Labrenzia sp. PHM005: one gene and its partner. The protein of the gene in region 1 interacts with the protein of each later gene in a pairwise test. Links are inferred from orthologs where the notes say so. Each region holds a gene or a part of one and is shown on either strand. Other genes may lie near its edges. The genes, in order: eno and rpe.

Region 1 (10,105 bases):
ATTCGCCGAAATTAAAGAGACATTTGGGCTGCCGGTCCTGACAGACATTCACAATGCCGAGCAATGTGCTCCGGTTGCCGAGGTCGTCGATGTATTGCAGATCCCGGCCTTCTTGTGCCGTCAGACGGATCTGCTTGTTGCTGCGGCTGAAACCGGTGCAGTGGTGAATGTCAAAAAAGGTCAGTTTCTGGCGCCCTGGGACATGAAAAATGTTCTGCGCAAAGTGACGGACTCGGGCAATCCGAACGTGCTTCTGACCGAACGCGGGGCAAGTTTTGGTTACAATACGCTGGTCAGCGATATGCGTTCCTTGCCGATTATGGCGGAAACCGGTGCGCCAGTTGTGTTTGATGCGACGCACTCTGTCCAGCAGCCAGGCGGACTCGGTGGATCATCTGGCGGCGACCGAGCGATGGTTGCGGTCCTTGCCCGGGCGGCGGTGGCCGTGGGCGTCGGCGGTGTCTTCATCGAAACCCATCCGGATCCGGAAAATACAACATCATCTGATGGCCCGAACATGATTGCCCTTCGAAATCTCGGTGCTTTGCTGAGCGAACTGAAGGCAATTGATGCCGTCGTTAAAAAATCTGCAGGCGCATCTGCCTGATCGTTTGGGCCGCTGAATGCGGCCCGTTTTACTTGGAAATCCGGGTTTCCTTCAGGCCGCTGATTTCCAGCCATATCCGCAGCAGACGCGAAAAGGATTGTCTGCCTGCGCAATTGAGGAGTTTTTCATGACCGCCATTATCGACATCACCGGCCGTCAGATTTTCGACAGCCGCGGCAATCCGACTGTTGAAGTTGATGTTTTCCTTGAAGATGGCTCTTTTGGCCGGGCCGCCGTCCCGTCCGGTGCATCCACAGGTGCTCACGAAGCCGTTGAACTGCGCGACGGTGGCGACCGCTACATGGGTAAAGGTGTCCAAAATGCTGTTGATGCGGTCAATGGTGAGATTTTTGAAACCATCGGGGGCTTGGAAGCAGAAGACCAGCTGCAGATTGACCAAGCGATGATCGATCTTGACGGCACGGATAACAAGGCCCGCCTCGGCGCAAACGCTATTCTCGGCGTTTCTCTGGCGGTTTCCCGTGCTGCTGCGCAAGCCTCGGGCTTGCCGCTCTACCGGTATGTTGGTGGTACGTCCGCGCGGACCTTGCCGGTTCCGATGATGAACATCATCAACGGCGGCGAGCATGCCGACAACCCGATCGATTTCCAGGAATTCATGATCATGCCGGTGGGCGCGGAAAGCCTCAGCGAAGCTGTGCGCATGGGCTCCGAAGTCTTCCATACGCTTAAAAAGGCTTTGTCTGCTGCTGGTTACAACACCAACGTTGGCGATGAAGGCGGATTTGCTCCGAACCTTGCTTCGACCGATGACGCCATCGGCTTTGTTATGAAGGCGATCGAAAGCGCAGGTTACAAGCCGGGCGAAGACATGTTCCTGGCGCTGGATGCAGCGTCCACCGAATTCTTCAAGGATGGCAAGTACGTTCTGGAAGGCGAGGGCAAAACCCTGAGCCCGGACGAAATGGCCAAATACCTGGAAGATCTGGTCAACCGGTATCCGATCATTTCCATTGAAGATGGTCTTGCGGAAGATGACTGGGCCGGTTGGAAAGCTGCCACAGACCTCTTCGGCACCAAATGCCAGCTGGTTGGCGATGATTTGTTCGTGACGAATTCCACGCGCTTGCGCAAGGGTATCGACATGGGTGTCGCCAACTCGATCCTGGTCAAAGTCAACCAGATCGGCACGTTGTCCGAGACCCTTGATGCCGTTGAGACCGCCCACAAGGCGTCTTACACCGCCGTCATGTCGCACCGCTCGGGTGAAACGGAAGATGCGACCATTGCCGATCTGGCAGTTGCCACCAACTGCGGCCAGATCAAAACCGGTTCTCTGGCTCGCTCTGACAGATTGGCAAAATACAACCAGCTGATCCGCATTGAGGAAGAGCTCGGCCCGCAAGCCATCTACGCTGGCCGGTCCATTCTGAAGGGCTAATCCACCGTCTTTTAGGATTGAATGAATGCCTCCCAGTCACCTGGGAGGTATTTTCTTTTGTTAACCAATAACGTTGCCGGTGTTGATAATATTGAAATAACGGAAGAAAGAAGGTTAATGTATTAACCATGAAAACAATGCAAATATTTACAATATATTTAATGTAGATCTATAAAAAGGCAGCGTTCAACTTTAGGTGATAGGCTGCGTCATGAATGCATTTTCTCAAAACAACGATATTATTGCCGATTGGCAGGACAAACACAGCATGTTGTTTGACCGGCACAATGTCAAACTGAAGCATCGGCTGGCCGAGACTGGACTGTTTTCCGAAGAGGCGCTTGGAAAACTGATCGATAAGCTGCCACTGCAGCATTACACCTTGAACACCATGGGGCATGACAAGAACGTTAAGGAATGGCGCCACGGTGAAATCGGCAACTTAAGCGGTCAGGAAGTTATCGACTGTATCCGCAACGGACGTCTCTGGATCAATGTTTTCCGGATCATGGACATTGACCCGCAATACGAAAAGGTTCTGAACCAGATCTTTTCTGAGTTTGAATCCCGTGTTCCGGGTTTGAAAACCTTTATGCGCAACATGACGCTTCTGGTGTCGTCGCCAAAGATCCAAGTCTACTATCATGCAGATATTCAAGGGCAGAGCCTCTGGCAGCTGCACGGCAAAAAGCGGGTGTATGTCTACCCGATCAGTGAAGCATTCCTGACCGAGGAGTCGATCGAGAAAATCCTCATGCAGGAAACCGAAGAGGAAGTGCCGTTCAAACCTTGGTTCGACGATTATGCTGAAGTGCATGATCTAGAGGCGGGTGAGATGATGCATTGGCCGCTCTATGGGCCGCATCGGGTCGAAAACCACGATTGCCTGAACATTTCTGTAACCACAGAACACTGGACGCGGGACATTCGCCACGAATTCGCAGTGCGCTACGGCAATGGTGTTCTAAGGCGGACTTTGGGCCTCAAGGGCCTGTCGACCGAACCCAAGGGATGGCAAGTCTATCCGAAGGCAGCTGCGGCGTTGGCGTGGAAACGGTTGAAACTCGAGAAGAAGCGCAAGGTTCAGCGGATGATTGATTTCCGCCTCGATCCATCCACAGAGCTCGGTTATGTCGATATCGAACCCTACGCCAAGTAACCAGTTACGGTATTTTGTTGTTTGAAATTTGAGACCCGGATTTGCACAAAGTGACTGCAAATCCGGGTTTTTCTTCAAGTAACCGGTTCTGCGTCTGGATTGGCTCGGGTTTCTTCTGCGTGCTGAAGCGCGGCAGCAATTGTCTCGGCTTTTTCTGCGCCTGCCAAAACGAACCGGCCATCTATTATGAAACATGGGACGCCAGTGACGCCCGTTTCCTGAGCTTTGGCAATTTGCGCTTGGATCTTATCGAGATCCGTCACCGTTTCATAAAGCTGTTCAACGAGATCAGATTCCATTCCGGCGTGATCAGATATCCGGACAAGCAGATCAGTTTGGGTCAGATCTTCGCCGTCAATGAAATAGGCCTTGAACAATCGCTCAACCACATCATTTTGCACGTCATCAACGCGCGACCACAGGATCAGCCGGTGGCAATCAAGTGTGTTTGGTGACAGTTTGATTTTATCGAAGGCAAAAGGAATGCCTTCTTCGCGGCCTGCGGCCTCAATCTGTGCATAGACCTGTTTGGCCCGTTCCAGACCACCAAACTTATCACTCAGATACTGCTGCCGATCTTTCCCGGTCTTCGGGAGTGTCGCATCCAGCTGAAACGGGTGCCAGCGCACGTCAACAGTCAGGTCGGGGACTTGTTTGATCGCAGCTTCGAGCCGCCGTTTGCCAATATAACACCAGGGGCACATGACATCTGATACGACATCGACGGTGATTGCGGGAGATGTGCTCATACGCGGGAACCTGGTTGTTGGAATTTGGATGACTGACCCTGATATGGAGCCAAACGGTACACCAGCAAGTGGGCGGGCACACCGATCATGGGTTGATGACCGTATGCGCGAGGATTGAATGGATCCGTTTTTGGAGCCTTAAAGTGCCAGCTTCGTTTTTGAGGACAGCGACGGGTCCGACGCCCTTCACCAGGCACACAAGATCTTCATCACGGCTGGTGGCATCCGCCACAGACAATAGCGTACCATTGAGTTCGGCTGTATCTTCCGGTGTTGGAGCCGGAAGATTGAAATTCTCCGGCGTCAAATGCATTTCCCAAAGGTCTAATCCGCGGGCCGCCATGGCGTTGGCTGTTGTTTCCAAATAGGCCTCATAACGCTGCTGATCGAGGCCGCCGATTGTAATTTGCTGGCGCAACCACATGTGGCTTTCCGAAAGCACTCGGTCGGCAAGGCGCCGGCGTTTACCCAGGCGAATGGCAGAGGCAAGACGCCTATTCAGTGTTTCTGGACGATTGCGCCCTAACAGCACATCGGATGCGCCATTGCGGAATAGGGCAACAACGTCTTCCTGATATTCGCAGACCGCAAGCACCGGCAAACTCGCGAATCGTGCATCTCTGCGGATTTGTTGCATGTAGTCGATGGTGTCTTCAACACTGCTGTCGATGACGACTGCATCAAACGCCCGTTGCGCCATGAACTCAGTGGCCATGTTGCCGTCAAACGCGCCGACGACTTCAACATTATGGTCACTGGCCGCTTGCCATTCCAAAAATCGTCCGCTGACGCCAACGACCATCAGCCCGCTTCCGCCCGAATAATGAGGTGCTGCGCCAAAGCCGGGCACCCGGCCAAAGACCCGGCGCCGGATCCGAGCCTCTTCCGATCGCATCAGGGCCCTTTGATGGATACAGATCAGCATCACAAGAATGTCGTCTGGTACAGACCGTTCCAAGATCGCGATCGGGCGTAGACCTTCGACCGGCGCATCCTGACTTCCCGTGAGGATATAAAGGGGAACATCGCATGGTAATCTGCGAACATGATCTGTAAGCCACTCAAAAAAGCCAGGCCGGTTTTGCGGATGAATCTGTTGGATGTCGATTATGATTGCGGCAGGTAACTGGTCAGGCGGAGAAATTGAGCGTTCGAACAAACCCAAGAGGGCAATGTCCTGGTCCCTCGCAATATCATTGGAGTTCTGCCGGATGGGGCACCGTCCGACATACCAATAAGGTCCGCGCCAAGAGAGCGAGGTTTCCACGTCCATCCCAATTCCCATCATTGGCCCGTCTTAGCCGGGCTCTTGAAATTCTTTTCAGGCCACGGCGGCTGGCAGGCGTTGTGTCCGCATCGTCAGGCGGTCCCTACAGACAGTTCCATCCGGATTACGCGGCAGTGATTGCAATATCAACACCCTATGCGGGATTTTGGCAAGGTCGACACCTTCTGCGTCAAGATATGCGAAAAACGCTCCGGCGTCAGGCACATGTCCAGCTTCAGGAACCAGCGCTGCGTACATGCGTGCACCCAAGACCGGGTCTTCAACCACGAAGGCTGCTGCTTCGTTGATTCCCGGATAACTAGAGTATATCACGTCTATTGTTTCAAGGTTCCCGGTTGCGAGCGCATAGAAACCCGGAACACCGAAACCTTCGACACCGTCTTCTGTAGTTTGGACTTTGATGTTGGTGTTCAAATAACCGGTACCCTCCCAGCGCACACGGCGTTGTTCTCCATTGACAGTCCGCCAGCCAATATCAGGAACCATCGGTCCCTTCACGAGCAGTGTCGGCAATTGATCTTCGACCGCTTCGGAGACCGAGATTTCTAGAAGGGCTGGCCCGCTTTCACACCCGTCTGGCCCGCTATGCTTTCCCAGCGGAATTGCCTTTGCTTTGGCCGATGGTCCGCGGGCACTGGCCGTTAGTGCAAATTCGTCTGCAATGTGGAGATCTACCAATCGCCGCCGGGGAATAAATGTGGCCGGACGGGGTGATGAGATATTCCAGGCCGCAAGGATTGTAGTGTCCTCACCGGCCAGTTTCCGGTCGAGCGTCTGGGCAAGTGGTCCAGGTGATATAACGACATCGGCCTTCACCGCTTTTGCGTGCTCGGCCAGATTGACCAGGGACGTTGGGTGATGAAGGTGCAGTGTTGCCCCGGTCATTAGCCAAGGCACCAGACCACCACCCAGACCAGTCAAACCGCTTAAGGAGTAGGGCACCAGAATATTGCCGCCATCCTTGATGTGCGCTTCTTTGACCACAAGGTTGCCACAGGAGGTCCAATGGTTGTGGCACCGGCTGATCGGCATATTCTCTTCGCCGCTTCGGCTCCAGCAGATAGTCGCTGTGTGATCCGCCGGATCCGGACGCGGACCAGATGGCTCGAACTGCAGATCATCGCCCATTTCAGCGAGCATCGGCCCGAGTTCAATCAGACCATCCGGTACATCCTTGCCAAGACCAAAGACAAACCGCAAAGAAAAGAGTTCTGCTGCAACATCGCGCGCGGCTGTGCCGACGTCCCGGGTTTCGATCCGGTCGGCGGCGATCAAACCCTTGGCACCGATGGAGTTTAATGCATCCACTACGTTTTTCTGCCGCCAGTGCAAGGGAAGTGGCGAGACTATCAGGTCGGCGCGGAACGCAGCTAGAATGGCAATGACAGTATCGACTGTATTCGGTGATTGCACACCGATGACGTGGTCTGTTGCCAAGCCGACGGCATTGTAAAAAGCAGCCAGCCGATCGATTTCGCGATCTGCTTGGGCATAGGTGAGTTTGCGCGGTGCGCCGCCGGTCCAGGTTGCCCTGTCGGGTGCGTCCACGAGCGCGATCCGGTCTGGATGCATTTCAGCGGTTTGCCGGAAGATTTCATCAAGCGGCACATCGGACCAGGCTCCGCTTTCATGATGTTCTTGTACCAGGCTTTCAGGCGTTACTTTCATGGCTCAAGTCGTCCGTAGGTCCGATCAGTTGATTGAGGTTGACCACCAGGTGTCCAACTCATCCCCGTAAAGGGAGTGATGGTCTGGAGGTGAGATACGTTTCCAATGCGCGGCCCAGTAATCGGGCAGATGATATAAGGGAACAGAATAGGCGCCGGATATCAGAATCCGGTCAAACGCACGCACCGCATCGATAAAGTCTTCCCGGCTGCGAGCCGCGACGATTTCGTCGATCAAGGCGTCGATGACAGGTTCCTTGGCGCCAACAAAATTGAAAGAGCCTTCCGCATCGGCCGCCTGAGACGACCAGCGGCCATATTGTTCTGCCCCTGGCGACAGCGAGGCAGTCCAAGTGTTGAAGACCATATCGAAGTCGCGCCGGGTGCGGCGGTCTTCAAATTGAGACGGGTCTACGCTGCGCACGCTCGCGTCAATTCCAAGAAGCCCAAGCGTGCGGATATAGGCCAGTGCCAGTTTTTCCTCGTCTTCATTTTTTGAGAGGATTTCAAAGCTGAGCTGTTCTCCGCTTTCAGTGTGGATCAATTTGCGATCCTTCAGCGCAAAACCTGCATTGGAAAACTCTTTAAGAGCAGCCCTTAGAACCTTTCGGTCCCGGCCTGACCCATCTGCATCCGCGGGCCGCCAAGTCCCATCCATGACGTCTGGATCAACGGCGTCCGGGAAGGGGGCAAGCAATTCTTGTTCCCGCACGCTTGCCGGGCGGCCAATCGAGGAAAGTTCTGAATTGTCCCAATATCCTGCAGTTCTCTTGTAGAGGCCGTAATAAAGATTGCGGTTGACCCACTCAAAATCGAACAGCATGCGCAAGGCCTTGCGTGTCTTTCGATCTGAAAATTGTTCCCGCCTTGTATTAAAGGCAATGCCCTGGGTTGGGGCGGGGATGCCACGCGGGATTTCCAGTTTGATAACGTCGCCATTTTCGGCCGCAGGGAAATCGAAGCCGGTTGCCCAGCGCACTGGATCGCCAAACTTCAGAACATCAATGAGGCCTTTTTTGAACGACTCCTGCAGGGTCGTTTCATCACGGTAGTATTCGACACGGATCTCATCGAAATTGTCGAACCCGGCCTTTACAGGCAGATCCTTGGCCCAATAGTCCGGGTTCTTCTCATATACGACCAAACGTCCCGGTTCGATTGTTTTGAACGTATACGGGCCAGAGGCAATAGGTGGCGTCAAAGTCGACTTGTCGAAATTTTCCGCATCGGTGTGTTTTTTGGAAAAGACCGGAGCCAGGGCAATCAGCAGCGGCAATTCGCGGTTGTCGCCGTTTTCGAAAACAAGTTTCAGCCGGTTTGGCGCGGTGACAATCTTTTCTTTGATTTGAGCGTACCAATTCCGATAGGGCGGGCGGCCCTTTTCTTCAATGATCTCCAAGGAAAAGATCACATCGTCTACCGTCACCGGAGAACCATCTGAAAACCGGGCCTGCGGATTAAGCTCAAACTCGATCCACTCCCGGCTGTCGGGCATCCGAACTTTTTGCGCAAGCAGGCCATAAAGTGAAAAAGGTTCTGCATATGAGCGGACCAAGAGGCTTTCGAAGATATTGTTGCCAAATTGGCGTTCCCGCATCCCACGTGCCGAGGTCCAACCGCCCTGAATGATAAAGGAATTAAGGCTGTTAAATGTGCCTTGAACGCCAAGGGTCAGTGTTCCGCCTTCGGGTGCGTCAGGATTGGCGTACGGAAAAGGTTCATCCGGTCCAAGAGCTGGGGTACCATGCATGGATATCCCATGAGACCACGGAACAGTTTCATCGTCGGCATAAGCATTATTTGTCAGACCGGAGGCGGCACACAAAAATGCACCGAGTCCAGCCGCAACGACAGATGCGAAAGCAGCCCTGGCCAAACCAGAAAACAGTGTGTTTTTGCGCCGATCAGACATTTCGGTCACGGCAAACCGGTTGATTCTCATTTTGAAAGCCTATCACAAGGATACTTGGTGGGCGCCCCGCGCAAGTGGGAAACTCAGAGATATTCAGATTTGTTTCGCAGTTAAGGGTGTGCGTTGCATATCGGTCACCCTCTTGCCCTAATTGGGTGTCTTACCAATAAAAACAGACAGGTTTGTTCTGCCGGGCCTTGCGGTTATTTCCGGAATGTCACAGAACAGCGCAAAGATTTGCTCACCCACGATTGAGGACGTTTCGATGATGAGTGTTTTGAAAAGAGGATTGATCGCAGGCGCGGCCGGTGCGCTCGTGACCCTGTCTTCTTTCGCTGGTGCTCCCGCAATCGCCCAGGAAGAAAAGAGCCCTTGGACGAAAGCGTGTAACACCAATCCGCAAACTAAAAAGGAAATCTGCTTTATTTCCATCGAGTTGCGGACCAACACCGGCCAATTTCTCAGCAACATAGCTATTCAGGAAGTTGAGGGCGAAGCCCGTAAGAAGCTCCTTGTTGCTGTCCCGACAGGTGTTTTGATCCAGCCGGGTCTGCGTATTCAGATTGATGACAGCAAACCGGTTCAAGGAAAATACAGCATCTGCGCACCGAATGCTTGTTATGCTGAGCTGGCAATTGACAGCAACTTCATCAACGCGATGAAGCAAGGCGGTGAAATGCGGGTGACCCCGTTCAATCAGCAGGCCAAGGAAATCGTCTTTAAGATGACCTTGATTGGCTTCACCAAGGTTTACGATGGTGAACCAATGAACCTTGCCGAGTTGCAGAAGCGCCAGGAAGAACTACAGAGCGAACTGCAGAAACGCGCTGATGAAGCCCGCCAGAAACTGATCGACGCTCAAAAAGCCAATCAGTAAGATCGGCTGAAATCGAAAAATATGAAGGCCGGAGCGGAAACGTTCCGGCCTTTTTGCCATTCTGGGCGCCGCCAAAATGAAAAAGACCGGGCAATTGAGCCCGGTCTCTGATTGTAGGAAAAGCTGCCGGTATCTGCTCAGTGCATTTCGACAGTACGCGGCAGGTACGACCCGTCTGACTGTTCTTCGAAGATTTCCTCGACTTGCGGGTGCCGCACGGGCTCGCCGGTCATGTCTGGAACAAGGTTCTGTTCACTGACATAGGCGACATATTCGGTTTCTTCGTTTTCGGCGAGTAAATGGTAAAAAGGCTGATCGCGCTTTGGACGCACATCCTCTGGAATGGCATCCCACCATTCTTCGGTATTGTTGAACGTCGGGTCGACATCAAAGATTACCCCACGGAAGGGGTAAATCCGGTGTTTGACCACCTGCCCGATTTTA
Region 2 (10,167 bases), 1.3 Mb from region 1 along the record:
TTTCTTCTGTAAGGCCCATCAAGTCGAGAGCCTGTAAAAGATCCCGGTAGGCTTTGCCTGTCGAGACAATGCCGAGTTTCGCGTTCCGGCGCGTGCCAAAGGTAACCCGGTCGAGCCCGTTGGTCCTGACATATGCTTGCGCTGCTGGGATCCGCAGTTCACGCACAAGACGCTCAGTTTCGAGCCGATTGCCAAGAAGAAGGTCGCGGTTTTGATGATAATCCTTGCGCGGATCACCATCCAGTGGCCGCACCAGCCGGAGCCGGTCCGGAGAAACATTGATGGTCGCAGACGCATCCATTGTATCGGCAACACAAATCAAAGCGCTCCACAGGCTGGTGAAGCGGGACATCTCTAAACCGTGCAGACCATAATCGAGCACATCCTGGATATCGGCCGGATTGAGAACCGGAATTTCCGCATGCTCGAAGAAGAATTCGCTTTGCGCCGGCAATATCGAGGACTTTGCAAGATGATCATCACCGGCAAGAGCTAGGACGCCACCGTTGCGGTCGGTTCCAGATGCATTTGCCTGGCGTAACGCATCACCTGCCCGGTCGACACCTGGGGCCTTGCCGTACCAAACTCCAAACACACCGTCATAATCTGTCGGACGGCCAACGCCGCCCTCACCGCGCAACTTCTGACTGCCCCAAACGGCCGTCGCGCCGAGTTCCTCGTTAACACCCGGCTTGAAGACGACATCACTCAATTTGAGATGACGGCTCGCCCGGCCCATTTCGGTGTCGTACCCAGCCAGCGGCGATCCACGGTAACCCGAAACAAATCCGCCGGTTTTCAACCCGGCTTGCCGGTCCAAACGTGCCCGGTCCAACAGCAGCCGGACAAGCGCCTGAATGCCGGTTAAGTAGACGCGGCCTTCCGTTGCGGTGTACTTATCTTCAAGGCTGACATTGGACACGTGCACATTCATTCGACATTCTCCTCCTACGCCGAAAGCGGCCCATTGCGCCCGGGCCTACCACTTAAGAGTAATATCGTTCTTTCCAAAGGCAATTTCTGTGCTATCGTCACACTAATTCGTCACTAGGCAGCATAAAATATCCCGTTTATACCCAATGACCGAAAAATATCTTCTCGACCCATCCGACATTCGCGTATTACGAGTTCTGCAACGGGACGCTTCGTTATCCATCGCGGAAGTCGCCAAAGAAGCCGGCATGAGTCAGACCCCTTGCTGGCGGCGCATCAAACGTCTGAAAGAACAAGGCATCATCAAACAAATCACCGCTATCATCGACCGCGAAGCGGTCGGCTTGGGATTTGTTGCTTATTCCTTTGTCAAACTCGCCGTTCCCAGCCGCGAGAACATGGAAACATTTGACAAGCTCGTTCACCATTGGCCGGAAGTCGTCATTTGTGAACGTATCACTGGGGCTGTCGATTACCTAATCAAGGTCGTAACGGACGATATAAAAACCTACGACAACTTCCTGCGCCTGAAACTGCTTGATAATACACTGGTTTCCGACGTCCAGTCACGCATTGTCGTCAACACAGTAAAAGACACCGCCGCTTTGCCCCTCAGAGAGAGCTGATATCAAGGTTTATGGTATCTTTCCGTTTCTGTGAGAGGATCCGCACGGCTTAGGGTAGCTATAGTTTGCGGTCATGGAGACAATTAATGCAGCGCAAAAGCTGGCTGGCAGGCTTGTATTTCCTTGCAGCGGCGGTTTGGGCAACCGCGGCTCAATGCCAGCCGTTGATACTGGCTGCCAATCCCCAAGCACCTTTTAAGTTCGAGCAAGACGGCCAGCTTCAAGGCATTGATATTGAGATAATGCGCACAGTGCTTGACCGCCTCGAAATTGATTACCAAGTCCGGTTGATAAAATCGGACAAGCGGCTGCAGATCGAGGCAAAGGCCGGCCGCATAGACATGCTGCTGCTGTATTCGAAAAACGAGGCCCGGCAGGTTTATCTCGAATACCCCGAAGAATCCTATGTCGATCTCAACTGGAATTTCTTCATCCGCTCGGCGGATCAGGGCAAATTCACCTACACCACCCTGGATGATCTAAAGCACCTCAGAATTGGGGCAACACAGGGCATTTCCTATACAGAGGAATTTTGGAATGCCGGCCTTCAACTTGACCTTGAAGCCGAAAACTCGTTGCAGATGAACAAGCTTCTTGCTGGCCGGATAGACGCCGTCCCGCTGAACACAATTGCAACGCTCTACCGGGCGCAAATTGGCGGCTATCGCGATCAGATTTCCTTCTTGCCAAAACCGATGAAGTCCAAAGCCTATTTCAATGTGTTCTCAAAAACCTCGGCCCACCCGGAGATGGCGCGGCTCAAAGCCAATTACGACCGCATTATCCGGCAACTTATAGAAGACGGGACGATTGACAAGGTGAAACAGCGCTATATCGGATCATCAAGTTAGGGTCAGGATCCATTAATTTGATTGGAATGGCACGGCAAACGGCGATGAGCTGCAAGGAAAAACGTAAAAAGCGGGCTTCTGCCCGGTTGAACGGTTAGACGCCGCAGATCGAAGCCGTTTTCATGTCTTTTCAAGATAGGATGAATTTGCCCGGCAACGTCGTTGCAACCCTTTGGAAACCGGACGGTTTCCTGCAGATTTGCGTCTCGTATCCGAACAAATTCCTTCCTACCATTTCAAACAAATTAATGGGTCCTGACCCTAACCTGCTGCGCCTCTTCAATGAACCGGTGAGGGCTGAACGATCCCGCCCAAGAGCTCATCGATAAACAAGGATAGAAGCTGCGGGCGTCCTGACACACCGGCCTTCCGATAGATCGCATTGCATTGCGCCTTGACGGTTCCCTCAGCGGTTTCGCGATAAGACGCAATTTCGGCAATAGAAAACCCTTTAAGCGCCAACAGGGCCACATCCGCCTCCGACGGCGTGAGTTTCCAGATTTCAAAGTGTTCTTCCAGAAGCTTGGCAAATGCGCCGGATGCCACTTTGACCTGCTGCTCCATCCGTTTCTGACGAGTGATGTTTTTCCGGATTTCAAAACCAGATGCGATCAATCCGACCACCAAAGCGGTGAGGATCAAATACTCCAGAATATTGCTTTCCAGAATGCCAATTGCCTGTTCTCCCAAAAGAGCGCCGGCGACTTCCTCTGTCACGATGAACGAAACACAGATGGCTTGGAGGCTGAAGAGCGCCCAAGGGGCAATGACTTTCCAGTTTGTGATGGGCTGCATAGCTATCCGTTGTTCTGTAATGTTTGTTGATGCGGTGTCGGTTGCACCACCGTAGCGCATGCCAAGACCTATCTAACATAGGCGGAAATCATCGAGAACCGTATCAGATTGGGCGGCCCGTTCTTTACAGCCATTTTATGTTCCCCGGCTGGCGGGAGCCGGGGAGCTCCGCAGGCGGTGCCAGCCGGGGTTAGCCAGACTAGATGTTAATCGTCGTCGTCTTCGTCACTGTCGGCCCCATCTTCCAGTTCCATTTCCAGAACCAGACCCGACGTGGTGTCGATCACGATTTCCATCTCCTGGCCATCCAAAACAACTTCTGCTTCCAGTTCGCCGCCTTCAGTTTCAATTTCGGTGATTGTGTAGCCCTGAGAGGTCAAGGCAGCGCGGACTTCCTCTTCTGTTGTACCCAGGTCGTCACCCAGGGTGACTGCAGCAAGCGCCGCGCCCGCCCCAGCCAAACCGATGGCACTTGCAAATACCGTTACTGCTGTGTGCTTGATAAAAGTCGTCATTGGAGTTGTCCTGTGATTGTTGGAGGTCAGTTGGCCAGCTGTTTTGCGGCTGGCTTGACTTCATTTGGTGGCAGGACCCCACCTCAAACCATCACCCTAAGGCTTATCGACCCGTCCATAAACCAAGGTTTAGACAAGCTTTTGGCCACCTAAAGCAAGGTTTATAGAAGTTTTGCTTGTCCGCGGGTTCACTCTTGAAAACGCACGGGGGACACGCCGGACACATCGGCACAGGGTGTTTTTCCAGTCAGGAGTTCCGCAATCACCCGCCCGGAAACGGGTCCCAAGGTGAACCCGTCGTGACCGTGAGCAAAATTCAACCACAAACCTTTTATCGTCGGCGACGGACCGATTATCGGTAAGGAATCTGGCACACACGGCCGGCTGCCGAGCCAAGGTTCGTCTTGCAAAGCCCGTCCAAGAGGAATGATTTCTTCCGCCCTGCGTTTGACGAGCTTGACGATCTGCGGATTGGGCGGGGCATCCCGGCCAGCCAGTTCGACCCCTGTCGTCAATCTGATGCCGAAGTCGGTGGGTGTCAGCGCGAACCCATTATCAATATCAACAATCGGACGGGATATTGATGCACCCGATAGCGGCCGATAATGCATGTGATAGCCGCGCTTGACCGCAAGAGGATAGCGCTCGCCGAACTTCTTCAAGACATCCATCGACCAGGCGCCCAGACACACAACCGCGTGCCGCGCAAAAATCGGTCCGCGCTCACCTTCAAGAGACCAGCCGCCCCGCTTGCGGATCGTCTTTTTCGCATCCGCCCGAAAATACTGCCCGCCATCGCGGATGTATCCCCGCCAGAAGGCGTCGACGACGGCTGCCGGATTGGAGACCGACCGGCTTTCAGTCCAATGAACAGCCCGTATGCCCGACACAATAAGGCCGGGTTCCAGCGCCTTGACGGCTTCACCATCCATTTCCCGGTAGTCGACGCCATATATACGCGCGTAATAGCGCTCCAGGTCACCGGCATCAAAACTTGTCTGGCCACGAAAGAGATGAATCCAACCACCCTTCCTGTAAAACCTCCCGGCATTGGAGGCTTCCGCCAGTTCCAAGTGGGATTGCACGGCCAGGGTCCGCAGCGGCATGATCGCTTTGCAATAGGCCTCGGCGGCTTCTCCATAACTTGACTGGATGTATTTGCGGATCCAGGGCAGCATGCGGATCAGAGTGAGCGGCCGATAGGAAAAGGGCCCGCCCAAATTGAAGGACGACCTGAGGAACCCCATCGGATCCTTCGGCAACCCAAAGGGCAGAAACCCGTTGTGTTGAATGACACCTGCATTACCGGCGGATGCTTCTTGCCCTGGATGTTTTCGATCGATCAACGCGACATCCAAACCAAGGCGACGCAAATGCGCGGCAGTTGAGACACCCACGATCCCAGCCCCCAACACCATCACATCAAATGTCTGCGTCGATTTCTGTGCAGTCATAGTCCACTGAGCGGCGCCAAACCGCGATCAAGATTGGCAAGTGCGGGCAGTTCGCATAAAAATGATCCGCAAGTGTCTGCCCAGACGCGAATTTTCAGGAGTTAAGTTTAAATGATTCGGATGCTCGCGGTAGCTGTGGCATGGGTCGGCCGCCATGGAACGGCCGCCTTGGCTGTGAGTATCTTCATTGGGATGGCCCTGCCCGCACTGTCGGAGCACTTGCGCCCCTATCTTGGCGTCTCAGTCTTCAGTTTGCTCGTCCTTGCTTTCTTGCGGGTCGATACGGCGGCGATCAAGTTGAGGCTCAAGCGTCCCACACTGCTAATTGCTGCTCTTTTGTGGATGATGCTCGGGGTTCCGCTGATCGCCTTCGCCGGAATTTCGATGATTGGTCCAGACGTCCTCGGCCCGGAAATGGTGCTGGCGCTATACATTGCGACCGCCGCGCCGCCTGTTTTGGCAGCGCCGGCATTCCTGTATCTTCTGGGACTGGACGGAACCTTGAGTTTGGCGCTCTCGGTGGCCGCAATGATCGTCACACCGCTCAGTGCTCCTTTTATTGGCGAGCTGATGCTTGGTGAAGCCTTGCCGCTCAGCATCAGCGGCCTTGCGGTAAAACTCTCGCTGCTCTTGGCAGGCGCGCTTTTCGTGGCGCTGATCATTCGCCGGATTGCAGGCCAGGACCGGATCGCGCACGGCGCCAATTTGATCAGCGGGTTCAACGTTCTTTTGTTGCTGGTCTTCGCCATCGCTGCCATGGATGGTGTTGCGGCAAGCTTCGCCGACAATCCAGTCTTTACCTTAGGTCTAACGGCCCTCACCTTCTGTCTGGCATTTGTTCAGATCGGGGTTACGCTGGCCTTGTTTTCGCCCGCCAACCGCGAAGATGCTTATGCCATTGCCCACACCTGCGGCACCCGAAACATGGGATTGATGGTGGCTGCCTTCGGCGGCACATTGCCAGAACTGACCTGGCTCTGGTTCGCTGTCGGCCAGTTCCCAATATATATGCTGCCGATGATCCTAAAACCCTATGTCCGCTGGTTCTGCCGCCTAAATCTGAAAACTGCGTCACAGCAGACCTGACAGCTCGTGTGTGCAAGGATAGTCTTCTTCTGGTTCATAGGGAGGATGATCATGCGCTGGTTTCAAATTGCCGCAGCTCTTTGGGGTATTTTGGCCCTATCGACCCTACCGGCTTCGGCAGGTGACGAGGCGCGACTGGAAATTCTCGGTTTTTCCGGTGATGGCCGTTATTTTGCCTTTGAACAATTCGGCATTCAGGATGGGTCCGGATTTCCATATTCCGAGATCTTCGTCATCGACGTTCATGCAGACAAATGGGTGAGCCCCTCGCCGTTCCGCCGCCGCGACGACGTTGACGACGCCAACGGCTTCGATCCCGCAACCCTTTTGAGAACCATGCGATCCGCCAATCGGGCAGCTGCGGAGCCGCTGCTGACCTCCAAAGGAATTGCGGGCCACGGTCAGACCGTCGGCAGCAATCCGGTTACGGAACTATCGGCCAACCCTTTCAACATGAAAGTTAATCTCCGCCACATTGTTCCACCAGCAGACGACCCGATGGAAGTGCAGCTGATGGAATATCCGCTGCCTGATGAAACCTGCGCCGGTTTTGGCGCTGCCACCAAAGGATTTCAGCTCAACACAATTTATGGCGGTGAAGCCCGCGTCCGGCATTTGGACAAAACGCTCCCCAAGAGCAGAGGGTGCGCGACGGGCTACCGGATCGGTCGTGTGATCAGCTTTTTCCCGGACCGGCAGCCGCCTGTGATTGCAGTTCTTGTTCACCTGGCCACACATGGCTTTGAAGGACCGGACGGTCGCTTTCTGGCAATTACCGGCAGGCTTTGAACATATAAACCGATTAGGGTCCTGTTTCCTGACTTGCCGGTTTGGCAGACACGTGCTAGCGCGGCGCCAACACCAGATGACCGGCGCTCATCCCGCCTTCAGGAGACCCGACATGCCGCGCGAGATAAAAATTGCCCCGTCCGTTCTTGCTTCCGATTTTTCCAAACTCGGCCAAGAAGTCCGCGACGTCGTGGACGCCGGCGCCGACTGGATCCACCTGGATGTGATGGACGGCCATTTTGTTCCCAACATCACCTTCGGCCCTGATGTAATCGCGAAAATGCGACCGCATACGGACAAGATCTTCGACACCCATTTGATGATCGAACCGTGTGATCCTTATCTGGAGGCTTTCGCCAAAGCCGGGTCGGACATCATCACCGTGCATGCCGAAGCAACCACGCATCTGGACCGCTCGCTTCAGGCGATCCGCGCCCTCGGTAAAAAGGCCGGCGTATCACTCAACCCGGCCACGCCGGAAAGTGTTCTTGAATATGTCATGGACCGGCTCGATCTGATCCTGGTCATGACCGTGAACCCGGGTTTTGGCGGCCAGAAGTTCATTGAAGCAATGGTTGAGAAAACCGCGCGCATCAAACAGATGATTGGTGACCGTCCGATCGATCTGGAAATTGACGGCGGCGTAACACCGGAAACTGCGCCGCTGGTTGCAAAAGCGGGCGCGAATGTTCTTGTCGCCGGATCTGCAGTCTTCAAAGGCGGCACGCAGGACGCCTACAAGGCGAATATTGATGCCATCCGGTCGGCAGCCGAAACGGCCTAATCCAACGGCCTCTGTTCGACGCTATCGCGCGGCATAAAGCGGACACACGAAAAGGCCTTAAGATCAGGGCTTTTTCCGGCCGGTCAGAGCAGCTGTCAGACGGGCATCTTCCAGATAAGGATCGTGTCCAAACCGGATCGCCCCTCGGTGCTGTATCCAGACGGATTGATGGGTGGCCACCGCCATCAGTCCGGAACGCGCTGGAAAAGTGATCGTATCCCCACGGGCCAACCGGTTTTCAAGCCCCCCAGCTGGCAGAACGCGCGGCTCGATAACCTTTTCCAGAAGGTCGAGGCCATCAACAATGCCAAAGGCATTCTTCGGCAAGTAGGGATTGCAGTAGATATCATCCTCCGGTGCGCTATCCAGGTGAAACAGGGCCAGTTTTTGATCCTGCCGCAGCCGGAAAGCATAGTTACCAAGCGGATTTTCTTCTGACGAGGGCAGGTACAGCCTGAATTCTCCGCTGAACTTCTTGATCGATCGTTCCGTTGCTTGACGCCAGGGAAGAGACGCCAAAGGGACATCGGCCCCGCTGCGCCTCAAATAATATCCGGCGCTTTCCACCTGTTTCGGATCGTTCTTCAAACGTGCCAACAGCTCTTTGCCGAGAAACTCCCACGGCACCTGCCACGTGGGATGGAAGGTAACAGCCTCCACCGCGGTCGCCGTATTGGCATAGTTCCGATCCGGGCAATTGGCATAGGCCGCCCCTTCCATCACCACGCGGCCATTTTCTGAGAAAAGGAATTGGTTCTCGCCCTTGTTAATGAAGAGCTGTACCCGGGAGAATTCCGGCGGGACCCAGCGGATGCGTTCCATCGCATTGCTGACCTGTTCGATCCGCCGATCAATCGGAAGGTTGAGCGCCCAAACCAGTTTACCGGTCACTTCGCTTGAGACTGGCAGAACATACCGGTGTTTTGCTTGGGCAACGGCGAAGGCCAACCGCTTGTCGAACAGCTCCGATCCGGTGTCTTCCTGCAAAAGGTTGTCTTCAAAAAGCCTTCGGCGGAGCAGTTGGACACCTTCTCCTTCAGCGCCCGGGATCAATTCCACATCCGTTTCAAGCGTGGTGAAACCGCTCTCGGCTTTGATATCGTAAAGATGCGCGAGATGCGTTTGCAGCAAACGGTAGGTATCGTCAGGCGGTTGCCAACTGGACAAAAACTCCGCCAGGTTTTCTGCAGCTTTCAGCCGCTCAAGCGCGTCTGTCCCGTTGATCGTGTGAAACGGCATATAGGCATCGGGATAAAGCACCCGGGGCGTCACCCGACCGGCTCTCAAATCATTGGCAAAGTCCAGAAAATGTCCTGTGAAGAGGAGTTCAACCCAGGCTGTTTCTGAAGGGCTAAGCCCTGCTCCCAATGACTTGAGCTTGGTTTCAAGAAGCTCATACGGGTAGTCCTCGGAACGCAGGCCATGAAGATGCGCGCTCTTCATCACGTCTATAAGCAAAGCGGCGCGGCCGGTGTCCAGCCACAAGACGTCCCCGTCTTCGGAATTGTAAAAGGCGCTGATTTCCCGCCTGCGCTTTTCTACAATGAGTGGAAGCCGGTCCGGCTGGCTCAGGGTATGCTGGACGTTCTGAAGGACATTATTGGCCACAGAGGGACTAGCGGTGGTCAAGGCAAAAGCCAAAACGCCGATGAAGACGGAAGCCATTCGAAGAACAATTCGCTTAGGTGCCAATGTGCCATTTCTCCTTAGAAAAAATGCTCACCCTACACCTAGCACTCTCAGCGGTTGTTTCCAGTCTCAAAGGCAGTTCTGCGACTTCAAAGTCTGAACTGAAAACACCTCAACTCAAACGAATGCTCGTCGTTTTTTGCGTGGGTTCTACAAGGCGCTCCCGCAAACCTTCCGGATAGAGCTCAATCCCTTTCGCTTCCAACTCGGCAAGAGACATCCAGCGCGCCAGACATTCCGTGTCATCATGCTCCAAAAACGGGATCGCATCCTGGCGGTAGAGATGGTTGTCCGAAAAATGCGCATGGCACAGGAAAACAATCTCATGACCGGTCTGGCCATAATGTTCATAGATGTTTTCAAGCACAAAGTGCTCTCGGCCGAGCGTGATGCGGGTACCAAGCTCCTCCAAAAACTCCCGCTGGAGCGCGTCCTGCCAAGGTTCGCCGAACTCTACGGTGCCGCCCAGAGGGCGCATCCCTTTCACATTCCCGAGGTCATCATAAATCTCGGTCAAAAGCAGCGCATCGTCCTGCCAGATCAGGGCAAGGGCTTTGACGGTGATGAAATTGGCAGGGCGCCAGATGGTCATGTAAGGCTCCGGCTGATCAAAACGGTGGGGTGTGCGATAATCAGTCATATTGT

What was found.
Region 2: the proteins of eno (region 1) and rpe interact in binary tests that used the Escherichia coli proteins (3 or more experiments, as listed by UniProt). The link is inferred for Labrenzia sp. PHM005 from one-to-one orthologs.

The regions. Positions count from the first base shown.
Region 1 is NZ_CP041191.1:4,041,990-4,052,094, reverse strand. The notes cover bases 1-2,871. They hold eno (phosphopyruvate hydratase), read left to right. Parts: upstream 1-734; coding sequence 735-2,009; downstream 2,010-2,871. Other genes in these bases: FJ695_RS18315 (hypothetical protein), read left to right, coding at 2,221-2,871; kdsA (3-deoxy-8-phosphooctulonate synthase), read left to right, coding at 1-607. In the rest of the region: more of FJ695_RS18315, read left to right, coding at 2,872-3,168; FJ695_RS18310 (DsbA family oxidoreductase), read right to left, coding at 3,243-3,917; FJ695_RS18305 (response regulator transcription factor), read right to left, coding at 4,003-5,205; FJ695_RS18300 (class I adenylate-forming enzyme family protein), read right to left, coding at 5,239-6,873; FJ695_RS18295 (extracellular solute-binding protein), read right to left, coding at 6,898-8,784; FJ695_RS18290 (invasion associated locus B family protein), read left to right, coding at 9,050-9,661; heat shock protein HspQ, read right to left, coding at 9,799-10,105. UniProt on the Escherichia coli protein: Catalyzes the reversible conversion of 2-phosphoglycerate (2-PG) into phosphoenolpyruvate (PEP). It is essential for the degradation of carbohydrates via glycolysis.
Region 2 is NZ_CP041191.1:5,316,121-5,326,287, forward strand. The notes cover bases 6,065-8,997. They hold rpe (ribulose-phosphate 3-epimerase), read left to right. Parts: upstream 6,065-7,161; coding sequence 7,162-7,833; downstream 7,834-8,997. Other genes in these bases: FJ695_RS24100 (Na+-dependent transporter), read left to right, coding at 6,065-6,260; FJ695_RS24105 (DUF2259 domain-containing protein), read left to right, coding at 6,312-7,049; FJ695_RS24115 (hypothetical protein), read right to left, coding at 7,897-8,997. In the rest of the region: FJ695_RS24070 (indolepyruvate ferredoxin oxidoreductase family protein), read right to left, coding at 1-934; FJ695_RS24075 (Lrp/AsnC family transcriptional regulator), read left to right, coding at 1,080-1,559; FJ695_RS24080 (ABC transporter substrate-binding protein), read left to right, coding at 1,646-2,410; FJ695_RS24085 (helix-turn-helix transcriptional regulator), read right to left, coding at 2,690-3,205; FJ695_RS24090 (PepSY domain-containing protein), read right to left, coding at 3,412-3,720; FJ695_RS24095 (FAD-binding oxidoreductase), read right to left, coding at 3,909-5,174; more of FJ695_RS24100, read left to right, coding at 5,286-6,064; more of FJ695_RS24115, read right to left, coding at 8,998-9,525; FJ695_RS24120 (NUDIX hydrolase), read right to left, coding at 9,635-10,114. UniProt on the Escherichia coli protein: Catalyzes the reversible epimerization of D-ribulose 5-phosphate to D-xylulose 5-phosphate.